Regions from separate parts of the Leifsonia sp. PS1209 genome, predicted to be linked through region 2. Evidence: predicted binding sites of a transcription regulator. Region 2 holds the regulator's gene; each other region holds the start of a gene.
The links. The regulator HrcA, encoded in region 2, represses chaperone genes, less so after heat shock. The targets are predictions, from matches to a motif close to TTNGCACTCGNNNNNNNCGAGTGCNAA.

Region 1: groL (chaperonin GroEL) is a predicted target of HrcA. The motif match lies at 1,825-1,851, and genes of this name have one in related genera.
Region 3: groES (co-chaperone GroES) is a predicted target of HrcA. The motif match lies at 2,871-2,897, and genes of this name have one in related genera.

What each region holds. Positions count from the first base shown of each region.
Region 1 is NZ_CP051154.1:2,868,253-2,872,669, reverse strand. It holds gene msrB (peptide-methionine (R)-S-oxide reductase MsrB) at 1-291, opposite strand, end outside; gene HF024_RS13635 (DUF3263 domain-containing protein) at 460-756, shown strand; gene HF024_RS13630 (LytR C-terminal domain-containing protein) at 771-1,319, shown strand; gene HF024_RS13625 (cold-shock protein) at 1,494-1,697, shown strand; gene groL (chaperonin GroEL) at 1,897-3,516, shown strand; gene HF024_RS13615 (HAMP domain-containing sensor histidine kinase) at 3,699-4,417, opposite strand, start outside.
Region 2 is NZ_CP051154.1:1,996,536-2,000,952, reverse strand. It holds gene dnaJ (molecular chaperone DnaJ) at 1-437, opposite strand, end outside; gene hrcA (heat-inducible transcriptional repressor HrcA) at 466-1,485, opposite strand; gene HF024_RS09475 (DUF4870 domain-containing protein) at 1,644-2,288, shown strand; gene HF024_RS09470 (DUF4870 domain-containing protein) at 2,442-2,822, shown strand; gene hemW (radical SAM family heme chaperone HemW) at 2,922-4,148, opposite strand; gene HF024_RS09460 (DUF1990 domain-containing protein) at 4,150-4,417, opposite strand, start outside.
Region 3 is NZ_CP051154.1:3,089,991-3,094,407, forward strand. It holds gene guaB (IMP dehydrogenase) at 1-1,335, opposite strand, end outside; gene rarD (EamA family transporter RarD) at 1,424-2,347, opposite strand; gene groES (co-chaperone GroES) at 2,482-2,778, opposite strand; gene HF024_RS14685 (class I SAM-dependent methyltransferase) at 2,916-4,106, shown strand; gene HF024_RS14690 (DUF4190 domain-containing protein) at 4,174-4,417, opposite strand, start outside.

The DNA.
Region 1 (4,417 bases), 870 kb from region 2:
GCAGCGGACCTCGGTGCGCACCATCCCGAGGCTGTTGTCCTCGAGCAGCTGCACGGCGTCCGGGCGAACGGACTCGTAGAAGCTGGGCCAGCCGCATCCGGAGTCGAACTTGGTGCCCGACTTGAACAGCTCGGCTCCGCAGGCGGCACAGGTGTAGAGGCCGGCGCGGCTCTCGTCGAGCAGTTCGCCCGTCCACGGCCGCTCTGTTCCCGCCTCACGCAGCACGGCGTACTGCTCCGGGCTGAGCTCCTTGCGCCACTCGTCTTCGCTCTTGGCGACGTCGTACTCCATGCGTGTTCCTTTCGTCGTTTCTCCACACTAAACGGAGGAGAGGGCACCGCTGTTCCCTGTTTCGTCCCGAGAACCGCCGCGCGCCGAAAGGCCAACACACAGAAACCCGCAAATAGGATGAACCGCGAACGCAGGAGCGGCGGCACGACCGACAGGCATGAAGGGATCATGGTGGCGAACGCGGCAGACGACCGGGCATCCATTCAGCGCCCAGACGGCCTGAGCGAGCGGGACGTCGCGATCCTCGCGTTCGAGCGGCAGTGGTGGCGGCATGCCGGCGCCAAGGAACAGGCCATCCGTGAGGAGTTCGGCCTGTCGGCGGCGCGGTACTATCAGCTGCTCGGTGCGCTGATCGACCAGCCAGCCGCTCTGCAGCACGACCCCATGCTCGTCAAGCGCCTGCTCAGACTGCGCGAGGCGAGAATGGCCGCCAGAAGCTCCCGGACGCTCGCGTCCGACGACTGAGGACCACCGACACGATGGCAGAGAAGTACCCCAAAGACCGTTTCGACGCGATTCCGGACGACCTGAACCGCGTCGGCGCGCACCGCGCGCCCCGCGCGAAAGGGCGCGGCTGGATCGGCTTCGGCTGGGCGGCGCTCGCCACCATCGTGCTGATCGGCGCTGGAGTCTTCGGGCTCTCGCTCATCAACGGCAGCATCTCCTTCCACGGCACGCCGGGCACCAGCTCGGCCTCCAAGACGCCGACGCCGTCTCCGACGCCGACCATCGTGCCGACGATCGACCCTGCGCTCACGGTCAACGTGCTCAACGGCACCACGACTCCGGATCTCGCTGCCGCAGCCGGGACCAAGCTCACCGCGGCCGGCATCAAGGTGGGCGCGCTCGCCAACGCGGACAAGACCGACCTGACGCAGACCGTCGTCTACTACTCCGACCCGAAGAACGCAGGGGCGGCGCTCGGCGTCGCCCAGGCGCTGCCGGGAGCCACCACCGCCGAGACCCAGGACTACGCGGACACCGGCGCCGATATCACAGTCGTGCTGGGAAGCAACTTCACCGGCTGACGATTTCGGTCCGTCCCGTATTGTTTCGGGCGTGTTTAACTTCTGACGGTTTCCGGTCATTTCCCGTCTTTTTGCCGAAATAGCTGGTGTTTACGTGCATTGAAAGCATTAGTATCTGGATTCAACGCGCCGGTGATGGGCCGTCGCTACGAAACACAGCAATAGGAGTTATGCATGGCGAACGGAACCGTGAAGTGGTTCAACGCTGAAAAGGGCTACGGATTCATCACCGTCGACGACGGGGGACAGGACGTGTTCGTCCACTACTCCGCCATTGACATGAACGGCTACAAGGTCCTCGAAGAGGGTCAGCAGGTCGTGTTCGAAGTCGGCAGCGGACAGAAGGGCCCGCAGGCTGAGTCGGTGCGTCCGGCGTAGCACGCAGCAACCAACCTGGCGGAGCGTCGTCCCTGAAGGGGCGGCGCTCTCCTGTTTAACTCCTCTCTCCGTGTCTGCTGTCGGCGGACTCACCTTGCACTCGGCTGCCCCGAGTGCCAGAATCGCTTTAGCACTCCATCTGATCGAGTGCTAACCGTTCGCATCTTTCGCAGACGTCCGGGAGGGACGAGAAACAACCATGGCAAAGATCATTGCTTTCGACGAGGACGCCCGCCGCGGCCTTGAGCGCGGCCTCAACATCCTGGCCGACACCGTCAAGGTGACGCTGGGCCCGCGTGGCCGCAACGTCGTTCTCGAGAAGAAGTGGGGCGCCCCCACGATCACCAACGACGGCGTTTCCATCGCGAAGGAGATCGAGCTCGACGACCCGTTCGAGAAGATCGGCGCGGAGCTCGTCAAGGAGGTCGCCAAGAAGACCGACGACGTCGCCGGTGACGGAACCACCACCGCGACCGTTCTCGCTCAGGCGCTCGTCAAGGAAGGCCTCCGCAACGTGGCCGCCGGCGCAGACCCCATCACCCTGAAGCGTGGCATCGAGAAGGCCGTCAAGGCCGTCACCGAGGAGCTCATCGCGAGCGCCAAGGAGGTCGAGACCAAGGAGGAGATCGCTGCAACCGCATCCATCTCCGCCGGAGACACCACCATCGGCGACATCATCGCCGAGGCGATCGACAAGGTCGGCAAGGAGGGCGTCGTCACCGTCGAGGAGTCGAACACCTTCGGCACCGAGCTCGAGCTGACCGAGGGCATGCGCTTCGACAAGGGCTACCTGTCGCAGTACTTCGTCACCGACCAGGACCGCCAGGAGGCGGTGTTCGAAGACCCGTACATCCTCATCGCCAACCAGAAGATCTCCAACATCAAGGATCTGCTGCCGATCGTCGACAAGGTGATCCAGGCCAACAAGCAGCTCCTGATCATCGCGGAGGACGTCGACGGCGAGGCCCTGGCCACGCTGATCGTCAACAAGATCCGCGGCATCTTCAAGTCGGTCGCCGTCAAGGCTCCCGGCTTCGGCGACCGCCGCAAGGCGCAGCTGCAGGACATCGCCATCCTCACCGGTGGCCAGGTCATCTCCGAGGAGGTCGGCCTCAAGCTCGAGAACGTCACCCTCGACCTGCTCGGTCAGGCACGCAAGGTCGTCATCACCAAGGATGAGACCACCATCGTCGAGGGCGCGGGCGACCCCGAGGCCATCGCGGGACGCGTCGCTCAGATCCGCAACGAGATCGACAACACCGACAGCGACTACGACCGTGAGAAGCTGCAGGAGCGCCTGGCGAAGCTCGCCGGCGGTGTCGCGGTCATCAAGGCCGGAGCCGCGACCGAGGTCGAGCTCAAGGAGCGCAAGCACCGCATCGAGGACGCCGTCCGCAACGCGAAGGCAGCCGTCGAAGAGGGCATCGTCGCCGGTGGTGGCGTCGCCCTCATCCAGGCGGGCAAGACCGCTTTCGAGAAGCTCGAGCTCACGGGTGACGAGGCCACCGGCGCGAACATCGTCAAGGTCGCCATCGAGGCTCCGCTCAAGCAGATCGCCATCAACGCAGGCCTCGAGGCCGGCGTCGTGGTCGAGAAGGTCCGCAACCTCCCGGTCGGACACGGCCTCAACGCCGCGACCGGCGAGTACGTCGACATGCTGGCCACCGGCATCAACGACCCGGTGAAGGTCACCCGCTCGGCCCTGCAGAACGCAGCGTCGATCGCCGGCCTGTTCCTCACCACCGAGGCCGTCGTCGCCGACAAGCCGGAGAAGAACCCGGCCCCGGCCGGCGACCCCACCGGCGGCATGGACTTCTAAGTCCTACCCGGCACCACGAAGAGGGCGTCTCCCGCACGGGAGGCGCCCTCTTTCGTCGTATCCGTCGTGCCCGTCGTGCCCGGCGCATCCATCGGCGAGATGCCACGAACTGTCGCGAAACGCCCGGGATGCGCAGCAGTTACTGGTATCTCGCGGGCCGCGGCGCCGCCGCGGGCGGCGGCTCAGGCGGCCGGGGTGGGGGCCGCGGTCTCCGCGAGGGGGAGGGAGACGCGGAAGGTGGCGCCGCCGCCTTCGGTTTCGACGACCTCGACGGTGCCGCGGTGGGCGGCGACGATCGAGGAGACGATGGCGAGGCCGAGGCCGCTGCCGCCGGTCTCGCGGGCGCGGGACGTGTCAGCACGCCAGAAGCGCTGGAAGATCTTCTCGCGGATCTGCGGCGGGATGCCGTCGCCGTGGTCGCGCACCTCCAGGATCGCGCGGCCGGTGAGGTGGTTCACCTGCACCATGATCTCGATCGGGGTGCCCTCCGCGGTGTAGCGGAGCGCGTTGCCCATCAGGTTGGTGACCACCTGGCGCAGCTTGTTCTCCTCCGCGAGCACGATGGCGGGCTCGGCGGGGACGGGCTGGTGCAGCACCACCTTCTCCGCGGTGGTGACCGGCATCGGCTCGGTGCTGCCCGGGCGGCGGGAGCGGCCACGGCGCAGGCGCGCGAGCGTCGCACCCGCGAACGCGATCGGTCCCGTGGCGTTGCTGACGCGCGCCGCCTGGTCCTGGATGGGCATTGGGACCGTGTCGACGCCCGGTTCCTCCGGGCCGAACTCGGGGGCGGCGATCGGGTCGGGGGTGATGACGGTGACGACACGGCCGGGGGCGCCGGCCATCGCATCCATTGCCGCGTCCTGGGCGATGCGCACCAGGTCGACGGGATGCAGGTCGAGCG
Region 2 (4,417 bases):
CCCGGCTGGCAGCACGAGCCGTTGCAGGTCTCGCAGACGATGGCGGTGTCGACCTCGAGGTCGCGGTGGGTGCCGAAGATGACCTCGTCGAGGTCCACCTCGACGCGCAGCAGAGCATCCTGGCCGCGCTCGCGGCGGGACTTCGGCCCTCTGGCCTGGCCGCCCCCTCCGAAGAACGTCTCGAAGATGTCGCCGAAGCCGCCGAAGTTCTGGCCGCCTCCGCCGAACCCGGCCTGCGGGCCGAGGTCGTATTGCTCGCGCTGCTGCGGGTCGCTCAGCACGTCGTACGCGTGGGTGACCAGCTTGAAACGCTCGGACGCCTCGGCGGACGGGTTCACATCCGGGTGCAGTTCGCGGGCGAGGCGGCGGTACGCCTTCTTGATCTCATCGGGGGTGGCGTTGCGCTCAACGCCCAGGACTTCGTAGTGGTCGGCCACAGACGGCTTTTCCTTCTCGTTCGTTGTCTTATTCGCCGAGCAGGCGGGAGAGGTAGCGGGCCACCGCTCGCACGGCGGCCATGTTGCTCGAATAGTCCATGCGGAGCGGGCCGAGCACGCCGAGACGTGCCAGCTCCGACCCGGATGCGGTGTAGCCGCTCGAGAGTACGGAAGTCTCCGCGAGCCCGAACGACGCGTTCTCGCGCCCGATGCTCACCGCCACCCCGTGCTGGTCGCCGGCCATCTCGCCGAACAGCTTCAACAGCACGACCTGCTCCTCGATGGCTTCGAGGACGGGGAAGATGCTCCCCGTGAAGTCGTGTTCGGTGCGCACGAGGTTCGCGGCTCCGGCCATCACCAGCTTGTCCTGGCGGTTCGCGGCGATCTGCTCCATGAGGGCCGTCGCGACGGGGTCGACCAGCGCCCTGGTGCGCTCGGTCAGAGCATCCGGGAGCTGGGAGAGCCTGGCGGTCGCGTCGCTGAGCGACAGTCCGGCCGCAGCGCCGTTGATGGCGCCGCGGATCTCGGCGACCTCCTCGTCGGACAGCTCGGCGCCGAGCTCGATCACGCGCTGCTCGACGGCGCCGGAATCGGTGATCAGCACGCTGAGCAGCCTGCGCGGCGCCAGCGTCACCAGCTCGATGTGCCGGATGTGCGACCGCGTCACAGACGGATACTGCACGAGCGCGACCTGGTTGGTCAGCTGCGACAGCAGCCGCACGGTGCGCGCCAGCACGTCGTCGAGGTCGACGGACTCGCCGAGGAACACCTCGATCGCCTGCCGCTGCGCCTGGCTGAGCGGACGCATCTCGGCGAGGTGGTCGACGAACAGCCGGTAGCCCTTGTCGGTGGGGACGCGCCCGGACGAGGTGTGCGGGGCGGCGATCAGGTCTTCCTCTTCGAGCGCGGCCATGTCGTTGCGGATCGTCGCCGCCGACACGCCGAACGCGTGCCGCTCGACGATGCTCTTCGAGCCGACCGGTTCGCGTGACGCGACGTAGTCCTGCACGATGACGCGCAGCACCTCGAGGCTCCGCTCAGAAACCATGCGACCCGCCTCCCGAAGACCTTTAGCACTCACTGAACCTGAGTGCTAATCATAACGCGCTGACACGCCCACACGATCATTGCCCCGCCGGGAGCGGCGGCAGTACGGTATGCGCACAGGTCCGAATACGTGCCTGCCCCTCACGAAAGGCTTCGACCATGAGTGACCCGAACCAGCCGCCGGTCAACCCGGAAGGCGACGGCGTTCCCCCGCAGCAGCCGAACGTCCCCCCGGCGCAGCCGCAGCAGCCATACGGTCAGGTCCCGCCGCAGCAGCCGAACGTTCCTCCGGCGCAGCCGCAGCAGCCGTACGGCGGCCAGGTGCCCCCGCCGCAGCAGCCGTACGGTCAGCAGCCGCAGCAGCCGTACGGCGGCCAGGTGCCCCCGCCGCAGCAGCCGTACGGTCAGCAGCCGCAGCAGCCGTACGGCGGCGCGGGCGCTCCTGCCGCCGCTCCGCTCGACGCGGCGTCCGACAAGCAGTGGGCGTCGTTCGCCCACCTCGGCGGCATCCTCTGGATCCTGCCGTCGCTGATCATCTTCCTCGTCTTCAAAGACCGCGGGCAGCTGACCAACCAGGAGTCGAAGGAAGCCCTCAACTGGCAGATCACCTGGATCATCGTCTGGATCGCCTCCCAGATCGTCGGTGCCGTCCTGGCGTTCACCGGTTTCGGCTGGCTGATCTTCGGCCTGCTCATCCCGTGGATCCTCTACGTCGTGAACCTCGTGTTCTCGATCCTCGGGTTCGTGAAGGTGAACAGCGGAGGAACCTACCGCTACCCGGTCAACTTCCGGTTCATCAAGTAGCGCGCAGACCGCGTCCGCAGAGCACCGCCCGGAGGACGCCGAGGGACCCAGGTCTCTCGGCGTCTTCCCAGTTTCGGGATGTTTGCCCTACTGTTATGGCTGACGATCCCGTCCACGACCCGCCCGAACTCCGGGCGCAGCCAAGGAGAGAACATGTCCGCAACGCCCCCGCCGCCGCCTGGTGCACCGTACGGAGGCCAGTCCCAGCAGCTCAGCCCCTCGGATGAGAAGCTGTGGGCGACCCTGGTCCACATCGGTGGCATCATCTTCAACTGGATCCCGGCGCTCGTCGGCTACCTCGTCCTCAAGGACAAGGGCCCGTTCGTCCGCGCGCACACCGCGACGGCGCTGAACTTCCAGATCACGATCTTCATCGCGTACATCGTGGGCGGCATCCTGACGATCGTGTTCGTCGGCGTGCTGATCATCGCTGCTGCGGCCATCCTGAACATCGTCTTCAGCATCATCGCGGCGATCAAGGCCAACCAGGGTCAGTATTACGTCTACCCGGTGGCGATCAAGTTCGTCAGCTGACGTTCGACCGCTTCGTCGCGCGCCCCGGCTTCCGAGCCGGGGCGTTCGTCGTTTCCGCGGTGTGTGCCGGGCGCGTGTCGTCGGCGCCGGGCGACGGTGTCAGTCGTCGAGCAGCCTGCGGACGACCGCGTCGGCGAGGAGACGGCCCGACAGCGTGAGCTCGATGGTCCCGCGGAGCGCGGCCCGCGCATCCACCAGTCCGTCGGCGATCAGCCCGGCCACCGCCGTGCGGCCGTATTGGTCGAGCTCAGCGGTCGCGATCCCGTCCCGGATGCGCGTGAGCAGCAGCACGCGCTCCACGCGCCTGGTCTCAGCATCCAGGGTCTCGCGGCCTGCTGCGGGCGACTCCCCGGCGAGCACGCGGCCCGCGTAGGCGGCGGGATGCTTCACGTTCCACCAGCGGACGCCGCCGACGTGGCTGTGCGCGCCCGGACCGACGCCCCACCAGTCGTGGCCCTGCCAGTACGCGAGGTTGTGGCGGGAGCGGTGGTCGTCGTCCGTCGCCCAGTTGCTCACCTCGTACCAGCCGTACCCGGCAGCGGCGAGACGGGCATCCGCGAGCTCGTACATATCGGCCTGCAGGTCTTCGTCCGGCTCCGCGACGACGCCGGACTTGATCTGCCTGGCCAGCTTGGTGCCGGTCTCCACGATCAGCGAATACGCGGAGAGGTGGTCGGGGCGGCAGGCGATCGCCGAGTCGAGCGACCGCTCCCAGTCGGCCAGCGACTCCCCCGGCGTTCCGTAGATGAGGTCGAGGCTCACCTGCAGGCCGGCATCCCTCGCCCACTCGACCACGAGCGGCACCCGCTCCGGATCGTGGGTGCGCTCGAGCGTCGCGAGCACGTGCGGCACGGCGGACTGCATCCCGAACGAGACGCGCGTGAATCCGGCGTCGGCGAGGCTGCGCAGGTAGTCGGCGTCGACCGAGTCCGGGTTGGCCTCGGTAGTGATCTCGGCCCCCGGTGCGAGCCCCCAGGCGTCCCGGACCGCGCCGAGCATCCCGGCCAGATCGGAGGCGGGCAGCATGGTCGGCGTTCCCCCGCCGAAGAAGACGGTCGACACGGAGCGGGCGGGCAGCCCGCTGCCGTCGAGCGCTGCGGCCGCGAACGCGACCTCCCGCTGGGCGTGGCCGGCGTATTCGGACTGGGAGACGCCGCGCAGTTCGGTGGCGGTGTACGTGTTGAAGTCGCAGTACCCGCAGCGCACGCGGCAGAACGGAACGTGCAGGTACACCCCGAACGCACGCTCGCCGACACCGTCGAGCACGCTGGACGGCAGCAGTCCGTCGGCGGGTGCAGGGTCGCCGAGGGGAAGAGCGCTCGGCACCTCAGGCCGCCCTGGCGGGAAGCAACGACCGCAGATACCGGGCGGTGTACCGCCGCTGCGCCAGCCGAAGAACGGGCGACGCCAGCCGGTAGAGCGTGGTCGACGGCCGATAGAACGCGCGCACGACGAACCACACCGACCCGTCATCCCTCAGCTCGACGATGAACGCCTCCTCGCCGGACTCCGGATGCCCGTGCAGCGTCCCATACGCGAACCCGGCCCGCTGCGGCTCGTCGATGACGTACACCACCCTGACCGGCGCGGACACG
Region 3 (4,417 bases), 1.1 Mb from region 2:
CGCCACGGCGGACAGCGGGCCGCGGTACGGGACCTGACCCTCGATGCCCTCGGCGATGAGCTGCTCGTCGCTCGGGACGTCCGCCTGGAAGTAGCGGTCGCGGGAGTACGAGGTCTTCTTGCCGCGGGTCTGCATCGCGCCGAGCGAGCCCATGCCGCGATAGTTCTTGAACTGCTTGCCGTTGACGAAGACCAGGTCGCCGGGCGACTCGGCGGTTCCGGCGAGCAGCGAGCCGAGCATGACGGTGTCCGCTCCGGCGACGAGCGCCTTCGCGATGTCTCCCGAGTACTGCAGGCCGCCGTCGGCGATCAGCGGCACACCGGCCGGACGCGCGGCGAGGGAGGACTCGTAGACGGCGGTCACCTGCGGAACGCCGACGCCGGCGACGACGCGGGTGGTGCAGATGGAGCCTGGCCCGACGCCGACCTTGATGGCGTCCGCGCCGGCGTCGATCAGTGCCTGGGCACCGGAGCGGGTGGCCGCCTGGCCGCCGATCACGTCGACGTGGGCGGCGCGCGGCTCGTGCTTGAGCCTGCTGATGATGTCGAGGACACCGCGGCTCTCGCCGTTCGCCGTGTCGACGACGATCACGTCGACTCCGGCGTCGATGAGGGTCATCGCGCGCTCCCAGCCGTCGCCGAAGAAGCCGATGGCCGCGCCGACGCGCAGGCGGCCCTCGTCGTCCTTGGTGGCGTTCGGGTACTTCTCGCTCTTGTCGAAGTCCTTGACGGTGATGAGACCGCGTAGGCGACCGTCGGCGTCGACCAGCGGGAGCTTCTCGATCTTGTGCTCGGCGAAGATGGCGACGGCGGAGTCCGGGTCGATGCCGACCGGCGCGGTGATCAGCGGCATGCGGGTCATCACGTCGCGCACGTACGTGCTGGTGCGCTCGAACGGCGACACGAAACGCATGTCGCGGTTGGTGATGATGCCGACGAGCTTGCCGTCCGCCTCGACCACGGGGAGGCCGCTCACGCGGAACTGGCCGCAGAGCGCATCCACTTCTTCGACAGTGGCGTCAGGAGTGGTGGTGACCGGGTTGGTGATCATGCCGGACTCCGACCGCTTGACCTTGTCGACGTGTGCCGCCTGGTCTTCGATCGAGAGGTTGCGGTGCAGGATGCCGATGCCGCCCTGGCGCGCCATGGCGACGGCCATGCGGGACTCGGTGACGGTGTCCATCGCGCTCGACAGGAGCGGGGCAGAGACCGAGATGCGCTTGGTGAGCCGCGAGGAGGTGTCGACCTCGCTCGGGATGACGTCCGTGTAGCCGGGAAGCAGCATCACGTCGTCGTAGGTCAAACCGATGAAACCGAACGGATCCGACTGATCCATTTCACCCCTTAGTCGTTGCGGAGTTGGAAGAAGTCCGCCGCCACCAGCGCCTGCGGATAATCAATCGTAACGGCAGAACCCTGGTGTTTTATTCCACGGTCGCGACGTCGAGTTCCGCGCCTTTCCGCCCGGAGCGGCTGGCGACGATCATGTCGACGCACAGGATGAGCAGCGCCAGCCAGACGATGGCGAACCCGAACCAGCGTTCGGGCGGCATGGCCTCGTGCAGCACCACCACGCCCACCAGGAACTGGATGAACGGCGCGAAGTACTGGATGAACCCCATGTAGACCAGCGGCAGCCTCCGTGACGCGGCGGCGAAGAACAGCAGAGGGACGGCCGTGATCACGCCCGCGCCCGCCATCGCGACCGTGTGCCAGACGCTCACGGTGCCGATGGTGATGCCGACCGTCGCGCCCACCACGACCAGCTGAACGATGGCGACCGGCATCAGCCACATGGTCTCCAGGGTCAACCCGGAGACCGCATCCACCGCCCCGCCGACGCGCTTCTTGATCAGGCCGTACAGCCCGAACGAGAACGCCAGGATGAGGGCGATCCACGGCATCGAGCCGTAGCCGATCGCCAGCACGACAACGGCGACGATGCTCACGCCGACCGCCACCCACTGCGCGATCCGCAGCTTCTCGCGCTGCACGAGAACACCGAGGAACACGGTGACGATCGGGTTGATGAAGTAGCCGAGCGCCGCCTCCACGACGTGCCCGCTGACCGTCGCGAGCACGTAGGTCTGCCAGTTCACGTAGATGAGGGCGCCGGCGACGCCCATCGTGAACACGACGCGCTTGTTCAGCAGCAGGCGGCCGAACACTCGCCAGCTGCGCGTGACGGTGAGCAGGATGGCGCAGAACACGAGAGAGAACAGCACCCGCCACGCCACGATCTCCCACGCGCTCGCCGGCACCAGCGACAGGAAGTAGATCGGCAGTATGCCCCAGAGCACGTACGCGGAGATGGCGTAGACGAGTCCGGACCGGCGGTGCTCGGACAGCGGCTTCTCCGTGACGGTCTGGTCGGGGGTGGTTTCGCTCTGGGACACGGAGCGATCCTACGCGGGGCAGCCGACGCCGGGACGCGAAAGGGCCCGGATGCGCGTGCGCATCCGGGCCCTCGAACAGCCGGTCGTCAGCGGACGACGACGGCCAGAACGTCGCGAGCGGAGAGGACGAGGTAGTCCTCGCCACCGAACTTGACCTCGGTTCCCCCGTACTTGGAGTAGATGACCTTGTCGCCGACGGCGACGTCGAGCGGAACGCGGTTGCCGTTGTCGTCGATGCGGCCGGGGCCGACGGCGACGACTTCACCCTCCTGCGGCTTCTCCTTGGCAGTGTCAGGAATGACCAGACCAGATGCAGTGGTCTGCTCAGCCTCGACCTGCTTGATGACGATGCGATCCTCGAGCGGCTTGATGGAGACCGACACGTTTGACCCTCTTTCCTACAAACACAGGCGTGAACAAAGACGTGAGTTAGCAAACTCATAGTGAGAGTGCTAATAGGAGTTTAGGGGGTGCGTTAGCAGTCACGCAACGTGAGTGCCAAGAGGGTAGCGTGAGGGGCATGGATCGGTCGGAACTCGTCGAGCTGCTCTCCACCGAGGGGCTGCGGCTGCTCGATTCCCTGCCGCCGTACCACTCCGAGCGGGATGTGCTCCGGATGGTCAGCGACCTGCGCAAAGCCGGGCACTCCCCCGGGCTCGTCGCCGCCGTCCTCACCCAGACGAAACTGCGGTCGAAGGCGAAAGCGAAGTTCGGCCCGTTCGCCGACAGGATGCTGTTCACCGAGGCCGGGCTGGAACAGGCGACGCGGCTGCCGGTCGCCGCACGCCACGCCGGCCGCTTCCAGGCCGCCGGCCTCGAGCGCGTGGCCGACCTCGGCTGCGGCATCGGCGGTGACGCACTCGCGATCTCCGCGCTCGACATCGACGTGCTCGCCGTCGACGCCGACGAAGTCACCGCGGCCATCGCCAGCTACAACCTCGCCCCGTTCCCCGGCACCACCGTGGAGCACAGGAGGGCGGAGGACGTGGACCTGCGCTCGTTCGACGGCGTCTTCCTCGACCCCGCCCGGCGCACGGCGGGGCACGGCCAGACCTCTCGCCTCACCGATCCGGACGAGTACTCGCCGTCCCTCGGCTTCGCCTTCGAGCTCGCGACGGGCCGGTCGCTCGGCGTGAAGCTCGGCCCCGGCCTCGACCGCGACCTCATCCCGTCGACGGCGGAGGCGCAGTGGGTCTCCGTCGACGGCCAGGTGGTCGAGATGGGCCTGTGGTTCGGCGTGCTCGCGCGCCCCGGCGTCGGCCGCGCAGCGCTCGTCATCCGCGGGGACGCTGCCGACGAGTTGACGGCGGCCTCCGACAGCGACGACGCAGAGACCGGCGCGCTCGGCGAATACCTCTACGAACCGGACGGCTCCGTCATCCGGGCCCGCCTGATCGGCGACCTCGCCCGGAGCATCGACGGCAGCATGCTCGCAGACGGCATCGCATACATCACGTCCGACACCAGGACCGAGACGCCGTTCGCCACCGGCTTCCGGGTGGTCGACACCCTCCCGTTCAACGAGCGCGACCTGAAGCGTGCGCTCCGGGAGCGCGGGATCGGCACCCTGGAGATCAAGAAGCGCGGGGTGGATGTGGACCCGGCCACCCTGCGCAAGCGCCTGTCCCTGAGCGGTCAGGCGTCGGCGACACTGCTGCTCACGCGGGTGGCGGGCAAGCACACGGCCCTGCTGGTGGAACGCATTCACTGACCACCGGCGGAGACGACGACGGCCGGGGCACGCTTTCGCGCATCCCGGCCGCCGGAGTCTCTGACGATCAGTACCCGTAGTTGTTGTACGAGGCGCTGAACGCGATCACCGCGATGATGATGATGATCCAGATGATCAGCGAGAAGAGCACGCTGACGAAACCGGTGATGATGCCGGTGAGCCAGAAGCCCTTGGCCGCCGGCTCCTTCCTCTTGCCGATGAAGCCGAGGATGATCGCGGCGACGCCGAACGGGAAACCGATGCCGTACACCCAGCCGAGGACGACACCGATGATGCCGCCGACCATCGAC